DNA from 4 places in the Peribacillus sp. B-H-3 genome. Region 3 is predicted to be linked to each of the others. Evidence: riboswitches for the same ligand, from Rfam matches in the RefSeq annotation. Region 3 holds a riboswitch; each other region holds the start of a gene.
What was found. Region 3 has a riboswitch for thiamine pyrophosphate ahead of thiW (energy coupling factor transporter S component ThiW). Riboswitches for the same ligand answer to the same signal wherever they lie in the genome.
Positions count from the first base shown of each region.

Region 1: linked by a shared signal. The riboswitch ahead of ACN6MY_RS14395 (acetylornithine deacetylase) and the one ahead of thiW (energy coupling factor transporter S component ThiW) in region 3 are both predicted to bind thiamine pyrophosphate.
Region 2: linked by a shared signal. The riboswitch ahead of thiT (energy-coupled thiamine transporter ThiT) and the one ahead of thiW (energy coupling factor transporter S component ThiW) in region 3 are both predicted to bind thiamine pyrophosphate.
Region 4: linked by a shared signal. The riboswitch ahead of ACN6MY_RS12440 (3-oxoacyl-ACP reductase) and the one ahead of thiW (energy coupling factor transporter S component ThiW) in region 3 are both predicted to bind thiamine pyrophosphate.

Region 1 is NZ_CP183879.1:2,888,798-2,893,205, reverse strand. It holds gene ACN6MY_RS14405 (aminotransferase class V-fold PLP-dependent enzyme) at 1-590, shown strand, start outside; gene ACN6MY_RS14400 (nucleotidyltransferase family protein) at 1,547-2,107, shown strand; TPP riboswitch at 2,234-2,336, shown strand; gene ACN6MY_RS14395 (acetylornithine deacetylase) at 2,425-3,720, shown strand; gene tenA (thiaminase II) at 3,717-4,388, shown strand; gene ACN6MY_RS14385 (ABC transporter ATP-binding protein) at 4,372-4,408, shown strand, end outside.
Region 2 is NZ_CP183879.1:1,385,576-1,389,983, forward strand. It holds gene ACN6MY_RS06840 (histidine kinase N-terminal domain-containing protein) at 1-1,000, opposite strand, end outside; TPP riboswitch at 1,207-1,309, shown strand; gene thiT (energy-coupled thiamine transporter ThiT) at 1,417-2,001, shown strand; gene ACN6MY_RS06850 (M28 family peptidase) at 2,234-3,592, opposite strand; gene ACN6MY_RS06855 (FeoA family protein) at 4,284-4,408, shown strand, end outside.
Region 3 is NZ_CP183879.1:3,859,211-3,863,618, forward strand. It holds gene ACN6MY_RS19280 (hypothetical protein) at 109-363, opposite strand; gene ACN6MY_RS19285 (YfmQ family protein) at 625-1,074, shown strand; gene ACN6MY_RS19290 (permease prefix domain 1-containing protein) at 1,176-2,045, opposite strand; gene ACN6MY_RS19295 (PadR family transcriptional regulator) at 2,048-2,383, opposite strand; TPP riboswitch at 2,557-2,659, shown strand; gene thiW (energy coupling factor transporter S component ThiW) at 2,811-3,299, shown strand; gene ACN6MY_RS19305 (ABC transporter permease) at 3,522-4,408, opposite strand, start outside.
Region 4 is NZ_CP183879.1:2,501,906-2,506,313, forward strand. It holds gene ACN6MY_RS12430 (DMT family transporter) at 1-477, shown strand, start outside; gene ACN6MY_RS12435 (DeoR/GlpR family DNA-binding transcription regulator) at 776-1,534, shown strand; TPP riboswitch at 1,877-1,989, shown strand; gene ACN6MY_RS12440 (3-oxoacyl-ACP reductase) at 2,045-2,806, shown strand; gene ACN6MY_RS12445 (aminotransferase class I/II-fold pyridoxal phosphate-dependent enzyme) at 2,946-4,136, shown strand; gene ACN6MY_RS12450 (YbaK/EbsC family protein) at 4,153-4,408, shown strand, end outside.

The sequences.
Region 1 (4,408 bases), 970 kb from region 3:
CGATCGAACTGCGGGAAGATGGAGGTACTCCAGCAATCCTGCAAACCATCAGGATTGCCTTGTGCATCAAACTTAAAGAGCAAATGGGGACCGAGTTTATTTTAAAAAGGGAAAAAGAAATTTTGAATATTCTCCTGCCCGGAATACAGAAAATAAAAGGAATCACCGTATTGGAAAAAAACGCAGCAGAAAGGCTCGGCATCATTTCCTTTCAAGCAGAAAACATACACTATAATCTCATCGTCAAGCTTTTGAATGACAGATTTGGCTATCAAGTCAGGGGAGGGTGCTCGTGTGCAGGAACCTACGGGCATTATCTGCTGAAAATCAATAAAATTACGTCAAATTCCATTTTTCAGGAAATTGAAAAAGGAGACATGTCAAAAAAGCCTGGATGGGTGCGGGTTTCCGTCCATCCAACTATGTCGAATGAAGAAGTTTATGGATTCCTGCAATCCATGAAGATGATCATGGAAAATATTGAAGAATGGAAAAAAGACTACAGTTATGACAAAGAGACAAATGATTTTCAATTTATTGGGGAAGCAAGAAACAAAACATATAAAATGTTCCAGCTTGATAATCCATAAGGAAAATTGTTTCGGCTGTTTAATGAGCAGCCCTTTTTTTAGTATCAGGCATGGCAATTATCTAGTCGGTAAAAGCCCGCCTCGGGGTGCACACTTCGGCCAGCCACTAAGGAGGCGCAAGGTACCTTAGTGGCTGGAGGAACCGAGGAATAAAATTTTGCTCGGCGAACTGAAATCTGATACGAAGGCTTTATATAGGGATAAGGCTCCATAACAAGTCAAAGACCAAAACAACAAGGCAAGATAGTTACATAGACCTGGAAGTTATTGCGGATGCAAGAAAGTAAAGTCAAAAAGTTTAGCCGCAAAAAAGTATATGTAGTACATTAAAATTAGGGGTAATTTCACGCATCCCAATTCAAAAGTATGGATGCAGGCTGCTTGTATCTCTTTTATGAAAAATAAATTTTCCGAAAATTTAGTTTGCTGATTTCAATATTTTGGTTACAATGATAATAAAGGCATGTTGAAGCAGTGAGCGGTGTCTTCCTTCCAGAGGGGAGGGTGAGATTATGGACCTTGCAACTGCGACATTTGTTGTGGTGTTATTTGGCGTTATTGTTCAAATTGCATCGGCTGTAAAAAAATAACCCGCCCTGATAGGCGGACGGGCAAAAAATAACTCTGTGCATAAGGCAGCGCTCACTTGCGATTCATGTTTGGCCGCAGTATTGGCAGTGCTGCGGCCATTTTTAATCAAGCGCAAGCACGTTAAAGGCGCTTGTTTTTTAATTATATTCAAGACTTTAAAAAAATACGAATTACCATGAAAAAACAATTTAACTTTGTCCCATATTATACCATAAAAGATAGATAAGCAGTAAGATAAAATAGTGATATTTTCTTCGGCTGGCTTTGTCATGAAATGGTGACATGGTTTATAGCATGAACAGGAATAATCCTTAGTGAGAATCTTCTATATTTAAACAAGCCATTATCCAGCAAGGAGAGAAAAGATGAAAAGCGGAAAAGACATTGTTTTTTTAGTTGAAAGAGATTCCTGGATGCTTAGCGTACTGCAGGCCGCCGGGCAGCTTAACCTGCCTGACTGGTGGATATGTGCAGGCTTTGTCCGCTCAAAGGTTTGGGATGTGCTGCACGGCTATACAATAAAAACGCAGCTTCCTGATATTGATGTGATTTATTTTGATAAAACGAATATACAAGAAGATTATGAAAAAGAGCTGGAGCTGAGACTTGGCAAAATTCTCCCTGACTTGCCCTGGTCTGTTAAAAATCAAGCCAGGATGCATAAAGTGAATCACATGGAGCCCTATTCCTCATCATATGAGGCTATGTCTAATTTTCCTGAAACAGCCACAGCACTGGGAGTCCGTTTCAATGAAAAAGGCAAAGTGGAACTGGCTGCACCCTGGGGTGTTAATGATCTTCTGGCACTAGAGGTGAGGCCCACCCCCCTTTTTTCCAAGTCTGGTCCTTATCATCAGGTTTACAAGGATCGCAGGGCTAAGAAAGGCTGGGATCAAACATGGCCAGAAATTAAGATATTCAGCTGAATTAAACACAGGAAAGCAGGAGCCATGAAAAGGAATTATTCTTTACAACTTTTTTTTAGTATGCTATCTTAGATTCACATTAAAAGGTATTATAAAAACCTTCTTAATGAAAAATTACATATGTACGAATTTCACTAGGGGAGCCATTGGCTGAGACTGAACAATTGTTCTAAACCCTTTGAACCTGATCTGGATCATACCAGCGTAGGGAAGCTGAAAGAAACGTTTTTGTCATCTTTTATATTGGCATTGCCTTTCCGCCCGCTCCCTATTTCAGGAGCGGGCTTTTCATATTTCAAACGAAGGAGATGTATAACATGGAGGGTTACAGCGCATTAGCCAGCATCATTTCACAAAAAGCTGAAGAAAAGAGCGAGGAACTGCTGCAGCTTTTAACCCGGCTCATAGCTTTTCCGACAATTAGCCCCCCTGCCAGAAACACAGCCAGCATCCAGGATTATATGGACAGCTACTTAAAAGAACTCGGTTTTCAAACTGAGAAGTGGGAACTTTATCCCGGCGATTGGAACGTTGCTGGCGTTATGCCGGGAAAATCAAGCAATACATATAACAGTTTAATTATTAACGGACATGTGGATGTGGCGGAAACGGGGGATATTTGCGGGTGGGATAATAATCCATTTACTGCAAGCCTGAAGGGTCCCTATCTATATGGCAGAGGCGCTGCAGATATGAAAGGAGGTATCGCTGCCTCCCTGATGGCCATTAAGCTCCTAAAAGAGCTTGAAATCCCTCTCAATGGCGATCTGCAATTTCAATCTGTTACTGGTGAGGAGGCAGGAGAAACTGGCACACTTTCCTGCATCGAGAGGGGCTATACAGCAGACTTCGCTATTGTTGCTGATACAAGTGATATGCATATTCAGGGACAGGGAGGTGTTATAACAGGCTGGATAACCATTCAGGGCAAAGAAACTTTTCATGATGGACTCCGGTCAAGGATGAATACTGCAGGCGGAGGGATTTTCGGAGCAAGTGCCATTGAAAAAATGATGAAGATTATAGAAAGCCTTCAGGAATTGGAACGCCACTGGGCTGTGACAAAGTCGTATGCTGGTTTCCCTCCCGGCTCCAATACGATAAACCCTGCAGTTATTGAAGGAGGGCGGCATGCCGCATTCATTGCAGATAGGTGTTCACTCTGGATAACAGTACATTTTTATCCTGATGAAAATCATGAAAAAATCATAAAGGATATAGAAAATCATGTAAGGCGTGTGGCTGCTTCTGATCCCTGGCTTAGTGAAAATATGCCGGTTTTTAAATGGGGAGGGAAATCCATGCTTGAGGATAGGGGAGAAATCTTTCCTTCACTGGAGCTTGACCTAAATCATAGAGGAACCCAAACGCTAATGTCATCATTCAACGAGCAATTAACAGAGAAACCGCGTACTGGCATGTCTCAGACTGTTAATGATGCTGGATGGTTTGGCCATAAAGGTATTCCTGCAGTCATCTTTGGACCTGGAAAGCTTGAAGATGCACATGCGGTAAACGAAAAAATTGAATTTCGGCAATTAATCGATTATATGAAGGTCATGGCATTATTTATTTCGAAATGGTGCAACACCAAAAAGGAGGGTAAGGAATGACATTTACTCAAACACTGCATCGGAATGTACAGGAAATTTGGGCAAAAACACACCATCATCCATTTATTACCGGTATTGGCACTGGTGAATTGCCTGAAGAAGCCTTTATCAGATATATGAAGCAGGATTATATCTTTTTAATTGAATACAGCAGGCTATTTGCTCTAGGGGTCTTAAAAGCCCGTGATTTTCAGACGATGAGTGAGTTTTCCGGGATTCTGAATGAGACACTGCACGGTGAAATGGAGCTGCACCGGAACTACGCAAGAAAATTTGGTATAAGCTGCCGTGATTTGGAAGATTCCTCACCTACCCCAACAAACCTTGCATACACAGGATACATGCTTAATGCAGGACAAAATGGATCCCTTGCAGAATTAGCTGCAGCTCTTTTACCATGTATGTGGAGCTACTGGGAAATCGGGAGAATGCTCAAAAAAAAATACCCTGGCTCTGACGCACATCCTTTATACGGTGAATGGGTCTCAATGTATGCTTCTGAGGAATTCGGCAAGGTTGCACAGTGGCTGATCAAGCTCCTGGATTCACTGGCAGATGGAAAGCCTATGTTGGAACTTGATATTCTCACTGACCATTTCATGACATCTTCACGCTTTGAATATATGTTCTGGGACAGCGTGTACAAAGGAGATGATTGGCCTGTTTGACTATATGCTGTTAATAGAAA
Region 2 (4,408 bases), 2.2 Mb from region 3:
TGCCTGTTTTTTTCGTGGTGGTAAATGGTTCGAATATAGTAGAAATAATGTCATCCGGAATTTTCGGACCATTGTTTGCAATATGCAGCGTAAGATAGCCTTCAGGGTTTTCCGCGGCGGTTATGCTTATGGATGGCAAATTGATACTTGAAATGACATCCAGTGCATTTAGAATGATATTGATGAAAACCTGTCTGAATTCTTCTTTAGCTCCATTGATATAAATCCCGTCTGGAATACTGACCGAGATGGCAGCATTCACCTCAAGGATGGCAGGATACAGGAACTCAATAACTTCATGGGCTAATTCACTCACAGAAAAGAGTTTTGCTTCATATACCATGCTTTCTTTTTTGGATAAATTCAGAAATTGGGTAATCCTATAATTGAGCTGTTCCAATTCTTTTGAAATGATATCCAAATATTTGATTTCAGTATTCTCTGACTGCAGAAGCTGAACAAATCCCATGATTGAAGTAAGCGGATTCCTGAATTCATGAACAAAGCTAGACGTCATCTGCCCGAGCAAGGTGAGCCTGTCCTTATGGGTTTGGCTCAGAAAATTATACTGTGATTCTATAATTTGTGTTTTTAGCTCTGAATAGTGTGAAACCGTGTAAAAAATGCACTTGTCAAAACATTCATTGATCCGCAGCAGCACATTACAGAGCTCTTCAGGGGATTTTTGCAATTCTGTCAGCCGGCAATAAATAATGGATCTGCCCAGTGAACAGTTGTGAATAAATTCATCAATATGTATATTTGCTTTGTAACGTTCACCGGCAACAAGATGGGAGTAGCTTTTAATATACTCGTCCACCAAGTTTTCCGGCTCACTTAGGGACTTGATGATTAAATCAAAAAAACGCTCCACATTTTCCGCGATATTCTCCATATATGGGTCATATGAGGAAATGTTGATCCTCTCATTCCATTCTGAAACAATACTTTCCTTATAGAAAATTAAAAAGTCAATAAATGTTTCATTAATAAACACCATTATGGCCTCCGACTAAGGTAAATTATAAGATCATTTCGTCCTAGTCCTAGTTCTAATTCTATAGTATAGAAAAAAAACCCTTTTTAACAGATAAAAATGTTCTTCAGTTTAATATTTTTAAGGAATAAAGTCAGTTTCTGCAGAAATTTTGTGCTTGTAAATTCCTGAAACAAGTAGTATATTTCTTTCGAGGATAAAAAAATATAGTAATCCACAAGGGGAGCCCTAACGGCTGAGAGTGAGCGATTGAGTTCAGACCCTATGAACCTGTTAGTTAATGCTAGCGTAGGGATGTGGTTTTGGATAAAAGCAATAAAGGGAATCCATTACCGCCCTGTATTGCTTTTTTTGCGTTTGCAAAAAAAACATGCAGGCAGGCTCTTGTAAGCTTCTCACTGGGGAGAAGGAGGAAAAATATGCAAAATAAGACATTGTTTATGGTTGAAGTGGCTGTATTTGCTGCTTTGGCACTGCTGCTTGATTTAGTATCTGGTTTTATCTTTTCAAGAATATGGCCTCAAGGAGGTTCGGTGTCCATAGCGATGGTCCCGATCTTTCTGATGGCATACCGCTGGGGTGTAAAAGGAGGGGTTGTGACAGGGCTGCTTTTGGGACTTCTCCAAATCGTTATTGGAAGCCCGGTTATTGCTCATCCTGTGCAGGGGTTTCTTGATTACTTCCTTGCATTTTCCCTCGTGGGAATATCAGGGATATTTATGAACAAAGTTGTCACCAGCTATAAAGAAGGCCATACCGGCAAGGGGAAAATGTACGGAATAGCCGGCATCCTTCTTGGAAGTTTTCTGAGATTTTTGTGCCATTTCACTTCAGGCATTGTATTCTTTGCGTCATATACGCCTAAAGGACAGAATGTGGCTGTTTACTCACTGGTTTACAATGGCACGTACATGCTGGCAAGCTTTATCCTGTCAGCGATTATAGTGGTGCTGTTATACTCGGGAGCTTCAAAGGTACTGATCAAAAAGTCTTACCAGGCATAGTATGGTGATGGTTTTTTTATCGGCATGTAATGATGTTCCTCGGGAAATATTACTGTGCTTTTGTTAATGCTGAAATCCTGTTTTTTTCCGCTTGTTGGCTGAAGCGGGAATCAGCAGATGAAATAGACGCAGCCCATATATTACGTAATGGGCATGCACATGACTGTATATACAATGATTCTGTCCCAAAAGAAGATAGGGGCTCGCTTAAATTTAGGCGAGCCCCTTTTTGTCAATCTACTGGACGGTCTTCAAATGGATATTTTACAATGGCGGGCGATTTCGGATCAGCTATTTCATAAGCTGACGAGCCGACAATCTTAGCAACTTGAAGCAATTTCTTTTTATCGATTTTATCCAGTGTATCTGTCGGCTGGTGATACCATGGTTCGACAGGCGAATGAATGAACAAGGCAGAAGGGATGCCAAGCTCATGGAACGGCTGGTGATCACTGCGGCCCAATTCACCGTAAGGAATGGTTTCTTTGAATATTTGGTAGCTGTATTTTGCACCAAGATCTGTCACCAGGTTTTTTTTGCCGTCAATTGTATACATGATCAAGCCTCCGGCTGGCTTGCCTTTACCTGCATCACGTCCGCCAATCATGTCCATCTGAAAGTGCGCTACCATCCGGTCTGTATCTGTCTTTGGAAGGTGTGCAGCATAGTAGGATGATCCGACAAGGCCTCTTTCTTCAGAGCCGAATGTCAGGAAGCGGATTTCGGTATCTGTTTTTTCTTTGGAAAGTACTCTTGCCAGTTCGAGGACAGCTGATACTCCGGAAGCATCATCATTAGCTCCGGGTCCGCCGTGTACAGAATCGTGATGGGAGCCGATGGTGATAACCTGGCCGGTTGACTTTTTGGAAGTGGGTTTCATGCTGGCGATAACATTGTAGGAGGTTTTTTCTATTTTTTGGATATCAACGTCCAGAGTCGCAGTGAGCTGTTCTGTTTTTAGCTGCTCTATAATCTTCAGCCCGGAAGACCGTGTGATGGCAACAGCAGGAATATTTTGCCCCTCGCCGGCCTGTCCAAATTGATTGCCTTCTGCAGAGTTGTTAAACATAATAACTCCAGCAGCTCCTTTGGCGATAACATTTGCGATTTTCTCAATGAAAGGAATGTCTCCCCGCTCAACCAGTGCGATTTTCCCTTTTACATCGCCAATTTCTTCTGGCTTTGCTTTGCCTGCATATACGAGTGGGGCAGTAACTTTTCCGCTTCCGCTTCCGCTGAATGCATACGGTTTTTCTTCAATATCCTGGCCGGCAATTTTTGCATATGCGTGATTTGTTTTAAAGTCATAAATAGGGAAAGGCTGAATTTTTGTCTTCATGCCAAGCTTCTTAAACTCATTTTCTATGTAATGTACAGCCTTCAGCTCCCCTTCAGTTCCAGCTTCACGGGGCTGTTTCGAAAGCAATGCAATGGTGTTGTACATTCTGTCTGCACTGAGTTTCTTAAGGAAGCTGCTTTGTACGGTTTGCTCATGATGGACAACCGGCTTCTTTGCAGCTGTAGCCTGTACGGTCCCGCCAGTCAGGACTAGTCCTGCAGCGAGTGCTAATCCCATAGATTTACGCTTCATAAAATTCCTCCTCAATTAAATAAAATTCTTCTTAATTATTATAGATGACAGAATATTTGTAAATTTAATTAATTCAGCAAATTTTGCAGATTTTCCGGAAGAAATGTTTGATAGTCTCGGAAAAGGTCGGAAAGATAGGGGAAAAGGCCAGCAGGAAATGGCAGCATTTGTCCGAATGGAGAAAAAACATTTTGGGTGCAATTGAAGAAAAATAAGGCTAAATGGCTAGTATAAGAGATTTAATTTAAATGTGAAAAGATAGCAAATTATCCAGTGCAGCAAAACCACCCAACTGAGGATGAAAGCTTTTATGGCACCATAGTGTTCCGTTCTAATCCCAATGACTTCTATATGTTTGTCACAGCTTTAATTAGCTGTACATAAGACCTGTGATCTCTCTGGAGCAGATATATAAGCCATCCGGAATTCATTCTTATTTACATGAAAGTCCTCTTCTGGAAAAAGAAGAAATGTAATTTTAGTTTTTAGAAGAATATTTCTTTCTATTTTCTTTTGTTATGTAATATAATGATAAATATCAAATGTAAATGATAATCATTTTCATATCATTAATTGACAAGATAATCTGTCATTGCGCTATTTTAGAACCAGGCTTCCAGTTGGGCTGCCTGTAATCCATATTAAAAAAACATATATTGAGATACATTTTTCACTGTTTGGGGGGATCAGCATGTTAACAGGCTTAAAGGCAGGGGAAAAAGCAGTGGTTTTTAGCATGGTAAAGACAAACCAGCTAGTGAGAAGAAGGCTGCTTGATTTAGGGATTTGTGAAGGCTCTGAGGTTTGCCTTAGATG
Region 3 (4,408 bases):
TAATTAAAAATGGCTGCCACAGCCCGCTCTTTCTTCAACTAACGAATGTTGCATCATCTAATCCGGCTGCCCGCTACATTTCAAATAATCACCCTCTAAAGCATCGTGTCACGAAGATCTAATTTTTGACAGTATGTTATGCGCCTTGTGCTGATCTTCTTTATTTACATAAAAATCATATATGGCTGTAGTGCTTGTGTCATTTATATAATGCTGGCCCAGTGCAGGGCGATTGCCTGAATTGCTTTTAACTTTGTAGCGCAAGCCTTCGCTTTGAAAACTCTGAGCTGTTTTGAAGTATTGCTCATCGCCTACTGCTGTATAAACGAGTACCTTGTTAAATAAAAAATCGAATATCCCCACACTCACACTTCCCTCTGAAAATTAGTCAGCTAATAATGGTGTACATATACTATTCTTTTCTCACAATAATAATTCCTTTTTTTAACAAGTTACTTCTAATCTCTGTAACCTATTCAGCCCTTTCCTTCAGCCTCTTCCAATTTGCCTTCATGAACTTTTTGTGACAAATTTCACATTTTATTGTATTACAAAAATGGTAGGCATATTATAAATAGGACATGATGTATATATCAATTTAAAACATTACGGAGATGATAAAGTATGACTGGACTTGCTTTGGTTCTGACCATTCTCTTTGGACTATTAAAAATATTGATTTCCTGTCTTCCTTCCGATTCAGTGAAATGGATTATAGGCAAGTATGAAATGCATGCAAAGCTTAATGCTGAAAATACTGTCGTGACCTATGAAGGTAAACGCATTGAAGATGAAGAGGCAAATCAAATCATTGATACTTTTAACAAAGGTATATTTTTAGAACAATATTATATCTTTCCAGGAAATGAACAAATGTTTTTGCATCCGGAAAACGGCGGAACTCCATTAGTCATTGACACCAAACAAGGCAAAAAAGATGTAAAGCTGTTTTTGTACAGCTACAGTGACCATGTGGATGTAGTCAAACAGTACAAAAAGAAAGTAATGTCGTATAGCCTGCGTTCCGCTCAGCTCCAAGATCGTTCTATAGCATTAGCAGCGGAAATCCTTTAATAGAAATATGAATGGCCGTCTTTTTTGATTAAAATATCACAAGAAATAGCAGCTGAATTGATCAGCTGCTATTTTTAGTTTTCGAATGTATAAATCTTTGCTTAATTCATTACATCTTTTAACTGTCTATTTTGTTTCCTCAAGCTCAACGAAACCACACCAAGAACGATAAATAAAGAAAAGAATAAAATTGGCAGCTGGTAAAAAGTCCAAATGCTAGGTCCATAATATTTTAATTGATGATACTTTTCAATCGTCTTTTCATAAGATTTTTTATATTCATATTGAACAATCCATTGTCCACTCGCCTCGATAACTGATCCTAAATCATACTCGCTCGGCACAATTTGTTCTTTATTTTTAACAACATTATCATTTCCAATTACAATAGCAGCTTTTGAATATTCGATTGGGAAGTGTGAGTCAGGTCCTTCTTTCACTTCTTCATTATCTTTTAACCAACTTCCTAAATCAGAGGCAGGAAAGACGGCTAATAAATTCAGCTTATCTTGGTGCTTTTTAAAAACATTTAGTAACTGTTCCTTTTCTTTTTCGGTCACTTTATTTGAAGTATCCAATACATCGAATACATCATTCATGATCGTTTCTTTTTCTTGATTAACCACTTTAATATTTTTTATATCTTCGTTATGTTCCTTTACTCCTGAGAATGGAGTAGTGAGAAAGAAAATACCCAACACTAAAAAGATAAGTGCAAATGATAAAACATAATTAGTAAATTTCTTTTGAACTTTGAAAAACTCGGATAACCCTTTTACAATTTGGTTTTTACCTCCGAAATTTTCAATTGCTATACGGATTGCATCTTCTTCAGTTTGTCCTTCTGCTTTTAACTCTTCAACAGCTTCTAATAAATGTGAACGCATTTCTTGCTTTAAACCTTCGATATCTTGTTTATCACCAGTAACATCTTTATAGATTGAATTTACATATTTATCTATCTGTTTCAAGGCTATTCTCCCCCTTCAATAAAGGTATCAATAATTTTTTTTACAAATTGCCATTCCTTACGCTTTTCTTTAAATCCTTCTTCACCTAATGGTGTAAGTTTATAATATTTTCTTCTTCCGCCCGGTCCTTGTTCATCGCCCCAGTAAGAAGAAATCCATTTGTTATTTTCTAATCGCTTTAATGACAAATACAGTGTAGCTTCTTTAAGTTCAAACTGTTCCTCACTTTTTTCACGAACTAATTTTGCTACTTCATATCCGTACATATCCCTGTTATGTAATAACGATAAAATTAATGTATCAATATGACCTTTTAAAACCTCTCTATTAATCTCCAAACTTTTCCACCTCCTTAATTATTTATAAAATATATTACCTAATAATACAAGGTATTCTTAAAAATTTTATAAAAAAGCATCCTTTTCTAGGATGCTTTTTTTCAAGGTATAAGCCTTGCTGAAATGTTCCCATTTATCCTCTCGCATGATATGATGCTAATAATTGGATAGCAAGTTTATGCTAGGGGAGCCTTTTCGGCTGAGATTGAACACTGTTCTAAACCCTTTGAACCTGAACCGGGTCATGCCGGCGGAGGAAAGCGGATTGCCGATTTAAGGATGAATCGTACCCTGCTTTTTTCAAAGCGGGGTTTTTTACTTGTTTTAATATCATGTCTCCTCTCAGTGCCCTGCTGAAACTTGCTAGACAAATATTTAAAGGGAGAGGATTTCATTGAACAATATTAAAAAGATTACACTTACAGCCATGATTACAGCATTAACGGCGGCCAGCAGCTCATTCATTTATATCCCTGCCGGTGCAGCACGAATTTTCCCGATTCAGCATCTGGCCAATGTTCTCACTGCCGTCATGCTGGGGCCAGCTTATGCGGTTGCCGGGGCATTTACCGTTTCCCTGCTGCGCAACCTGACAGGAACAGGTTCGATTTTTGCTTTTCCGGGCAGCATGATTGGCGCCCTTCTTGCCTCCATTTTGTATAAAAAAACGAAGGCTGTTGCTTTTGCCTGCCTCGGGGAGGTCATAGGCACCGGTGTCATCGGGGCTCTCTGCTGCTACCCGATCGCCCTTTTGTTTCTCGGCAAAAAAATTGCTCTATTAGGATTTCTGCCTGCGTTCATACTCAGCTCCTTCACTGGCGCCATCATTGCTTTTATTCTATTAAAAGTACTTTTGAAAAACAGCTACTTGAAGAAAACGATATTTCAGAACGACATGGTAAACCGCAGGATGTAATTAGAGCGAATAAAACTGGATTAGGCTCTAATCAGGCCTGAATTGGCTCTAATCATAGAGAATTTCTCTAATCAAACGGGAATCGGTATCAATTTTCCAGTTATCTGGAAAATACAAGTTATGTTTCTCTGTAAAATGGCGCGTTTCTCTACCAAAAATATATCTAACAAAAAAAAAGCTTCAGATCCAGCCCAAACATGGGCGAGATCTGAAGCTTTCATTTTATGCCGCGATATCTCTCTTCACAAATGCAAGGAAGGCGACAACATGGAAGATAATAAAATAAATGAGCAGCATGACGAGCGAGAATGATAGAGTCATACCATCGATCATAGCATTGCCGTCAAAGTATGGAGTTAAATCCACGTTTGCAAACAGCAGGTATTTTGCCCAATCGAATTTTATGGCAAGCAGGTTTGTAATGGATGCTCCTGATAAAAGCAGGAAAATGGATACTCCGATTGCGAGCGAGCTATTGCGGAATGCTGCTGAAATCATGAATGCCATTGTGGTGTACATCAGCATCGATACAGAAGAAATCCCATAAGACCCAATCAGATGCAAAACCTGGTTTCTTTCGACAATGTGGCCGTCACTATAAGCCAGATATGGAGACGTTTCTCCAAACCCGAAGAAAATGGCGCCAAAAATGAGGCTTAGCACAAACAGGACAACAAGATTTAAAAGTGCATAGCCGATGACCGTCACATACTTGCTCAATAGGATTTTTACACGGCTGATCGGACGGATCATGAGCAGTTTAATGGTACCCCAGCTGAATTCATTTGCCACGATGCCAGCTGCTATGATAATAGTAAAGAGTGCAACGAGAGGGATGACGTTCCGCATATCATCCATAAAACTCCAAGCCGTATAATGGTTATCTTTCGGAAGATTATGTTCAATGCGGTAGTTATTTTCAGCAATGCTTTGTTTCATATAGTTCTTGCCTGTATCACCGGGAACATGTTTCATATCATTCTCTGTCTGCTTGTTTTCTGCCTTAAGCTCTGTTTTCCAATTAGGATTCAGCTTTGCATCATCATGCTTGTTGATGATATTAAGAGTGATAGCCCCTCCAAGTACCATCAGCACGAGCAGACCCAGCA
Region 4 (4,408 bases), 1.4 Mb from region 3:
TTCCAGGGAGGACAATCATCATCGGCTGGTGACACTTTTATGCTGTTTTCGATTATCGTATGCGGCCTCGGATATGCAGAAGGAGCCAGGCTCTCACGCAGGCTGGGGGACTGGCAGGTGATATCCTGGGCTCTTGTTCTGTCGCTGCCCATTATGCTACTGCTCTCATTGTATTTATCTCCGGTCACGTGGAAGGGCATAGGCCATCCTGCCTTCTTCAGCCTTGGTTATGTCAGCATATTCAGCATGCTTGTTGGCTTTGTGTTCTGGTATCGAGGACTTGCCCAGGGCGGCATAGCAGCAGTCGGACAGCTGCAGCTTCTCCAGCCTTTCTTTGGACTTCTGCTTGCTTCTGTAATTCTCCATGAGAAAGTCAGCTGGCTGCTTGTCGCAGTGAATATTGCCGTTGTATTTTGTGTGGCAGCTGCCAGACGGTTCTCAAAGAAACCGGGAGTTCCTTTAAATAACGAGCCCTGACAAAATTAGTACGCAGGGCATTCGGGGCAGTCTGGGATTATTATTGTGAACAACATTCGGTGCCTGTCAAACAAGGATAAGAGGTTTTTCATTTGGAATGAAACGTTTGGCAATCATACAAATGAATAATGGAATATGACAGTCCCTGTTGGTGGGGCTGTTTTTTTAAAAAATAAAATATCCAGTAAAAAACAGGTGAGTATTTTTGTTTTGTGAATGAAATGATATAATCCAACTATCAAAACAAAGAATATCCAAAAACAAACAAACATAAATAAAGTATAGGATGGTGTATGGAGTGCTTGTAGCCGAACGTCAACGAAAGCTTGTAGAGTTAGTCAATGAGAGGATGAGTGTCCGGGTAACCGAATTGAGCAAAATTTTTTCAGTCACGGAAGAGACAATCCGCAGAGATCTGGAAAAGCTGGAAAAGGAAAACCTGCTGAGGAGAAGCCATGGAGGCGCTGTAAGTGTACAAAAAGAAGAGTCTGAGATTTCCTATGTAGAAAGAGAAATCAAGAATGCCTCAGAAAAAAAGCGAATTGCCCTCCAAGCAATCCAACTGATTGAAGAAGGAGATCAAATCGTGCTGGATGCCAGCACGACGGCCTGGTATATGGCAAAGGAGCTGCCGGATATGCAGCTGACCGTGCTGACCAATTCCATCAAAGTGGCCGTAGAGCTCAGCAAAAAAGAACAGATACGTGTCATTTCTACTGGAGGGCAGCTTCTTCCACAGTCCTTATCCTATGTTGGTCCGCTCGCAGAACGCTCGCTCTCCAGCTATCATGTCAATAAGACCTTCCTCTCCTGCAAGGGAGTCCATCTCGAAAGAGGGCTGACAGATTCGAATGAATTCCAGGCGCTGTTAAAAAAGCATATGTTGAACATCGCTGACCAGACGATCCTACTGGCAGACGCCAGCAAATTCGGGGTGCGCACCTTCGCGCACATCACCGACCTCTCCAATATCAGCCTGGTCATTACGAATGGAGAGATTGAGGGATTGTATGAAGATGGATTGAAGGAGAAGGGAATTCAGGTTCAGACGGTGTAATTAGTGGCGCATGCAGGCAGTGTTCTTGGGACCAAAACTGCGGCGGATCCGTTAGGAAATGGTTTAGAGGAAGGGTCTCAAGACCAAAATGAAGGCCGATCAGATGAAAGCTGGTTCAGAGACGGGTTCACAGGAACAAAAATGAGCACTTCTCGAAAAAAGGTTTATGGAAGGAATTAAGAACAAGCCCAAGGTTTAGAATTGAGCATACCATAAAGGAGGACAACCCTTTGATCCAGAGATCCATCTGCATTTTCCCTTCTTTTAAAAAAATAGAGCAAATTCATAATCCTTTCCGATTTGGTAATAAAGTTATAAAATAAAAGATAACAACCGTATATAGCATTCTACTAGGGGAGCCTGTATTCCAGGCTGAGAAAAAAGCGAAGGAGCTTTTTGACCCTTATGGACCTGATCTGGATCATGCCAGCGGAGGGAAGTAGTTTTTTAGTGAATAAAACTAGGACCTTTCTGTGTCCTAGTTTTTTTATATTAGAGGAGGAAGCAAATATGAAGATATCAGAACAAACTGTATTGGTAACAGGTGCGGGAAGGGGTTTGGGTGCTGCCATAGCAGCCGCTTTTGCAAAAGAAGGGGCAAATGTGGTGATTAATTATTATAAGAGCAAAGAAAAAGCCGAGGAGCTTGCCAAGAATTTAGGGAACAAGGTTATTGCCATAAAGGCGGATGTTCGGGACAAAAATGAAGTTCATGAAATGGCTGCTAAAGCAAAGGAATACTTTCATACCGGAATCACAACCATTGTGAACAACGCTTTGATCGATTTTCAGTTTAATCCCCTTACCCAGAAGAATGTTTTTGAGTTGGAATGGGACGGGTTCAACACTCAATTTGAGGGAAGTATAAAGGGTGCTTTAAACACGGTACAGGCATGTGCGGCTGATATGAAGGAAATGGAGTTTGGGCGGATCATCAACATCGGCACCAATTTGTTTCAGAATCCAGTGGTTGCCTATCATGAATACACTACCGGCAAAGCAGCACTGCTGGGCTTTACCCGCAATCTTTCGAAGGAGCTCGGACAGTACGGCATCACGGTCAACATGATTTCCGGAGGCCTTCTTCAGCAGACGGATGCAAGCAGTGTTACGACTGAAGAGGTGTTTGGAATCATCCGGTCTGCGACTCCGCTAAAAAGAGTAACAACACCTGAGGAATTGGCGGATACTGCACTATTCTTCTCATCTCCATGGGCACGGGCAGTCACGGGGCAGAACCTGGTGGTGGATGGAGGATTGGTGATGGATTGATATGGATGAAGGGCGCTTCTTAAATGGGCGCTTTTTCTTTACCATGTCTTTCAGACTATTTTGACAAAAGAGGCTGTTTGATAGGATAATGTAAAAATACTCAAGTATATGAACTATGAACTTCATAAAGGAGGAACCCATGAAATTTGCAAAGAGAATGGAACTGTTTGGGGAAAGTATTTTCACTAAGCTGACAGAAATCCGGAGAAAACGTGAGGTGAAGGGGGAGCCTGTATTTGATCTAAGCATCGGTACGCCCAATATCCCGCCGGCCAGACATATCATTGAGGCTATGTCCTCGGCAGCATTCGATGAAAGGAATTACATATATGCGATTAACGACCAGAGTGGCATGCTGAAAGCGGTGAGCGGCTGGTATCAGAATAGATATCATGTTGAACTTGATCCAAAAACAGAAATTTGTTCATTATTAGGCTCCCAGGAAGGACTCACCCATATTTCATTATCGATTGTAGATGAGGGAGATCTGGTGCTGGTCCCGGATCCAGCTTATCCTGCCTTTATTCACGGACCGCTGCTTGCAGGAGCTGAGCTATATTATATGCCACAGAAAAAAGAGAATGGAAATGTGATCCGGCTCGACGATATCCCGGCGGAGATAGCAGAAAAAGCCAAACTTATGCTGGTGTCTTATCCCAATAATCCTACTGCTGCAGTGGCACCCGATTCTTTTTATGCCGAATTAGTGGCATTTGCAAAAAAATATGACATCATCATTCTTCATGATAATGCCTATAGTGAGCTTGTATTTGACGGCCTGAAAGGCAAAAGCTTTCTTTCGTTTCCGGGTGCAAAGGAAGTCGGTGTGGAATTCAATTCCTTATCCAAAAGCTATGGCCTTGCAGGGGCCAGGATTGGTTTCTGCGTAGGGAATAAAGAGGTTGTGGCTCAATTAAAAGCCCTAAAGTCAAACATGGACTATGGCATGTTTCTGCCGGTTCAAAAGGCGGCCATCGCTGCCATTACAGGTGATCAGCACTGTGTGGAAACAGCGAGGGAGGCATATAAAAAGCGACGGGACGTCCTCTGTGAAGGGTTCACGGAAATAGGATGGGAGATGGAAAAGCCCAAAGCCACCATGTTCATCTGGGCCAGGATTCCTTCTCATTATAAAAAATCCATGGATTTTGCCATGGATATGATTGAAAAAGCAGGAGTATTGGTGACGCCTGGAAGTGCCTTTGGTCCATCTGGGGAAGGATTTGTCCGGATTGCGATGGTGCAGGATGAAGGAGTTTTAAAAGAGGCGGTACAAGCCGTAGAAAAAAGCGGCATCTTAGAGCATGAATTTTTAATCATAAATCAGTAAAAGGATAGTGGAATACATGTCACTGAAAGAAGTAAAAGCGTACTTTAAACAATATGAAATGGAAGTGCGAATCATTGAATCTGAGGAATCCAGCGCAACAGTGGAGCTGGCAGCAAAAGCATTAAACTGTGAACCTGAAAGAATTGCCAAGTCGCTGTCTTTTCATTTAGAAGATCGGGTGATCCTGATCGTAGCTGCAGGGGATGCAAAAGTGGATAACCGGAAATTCAGGGATGAATTTGGTGTGAAAGCCAAAATGCTGAAAGGGGAAG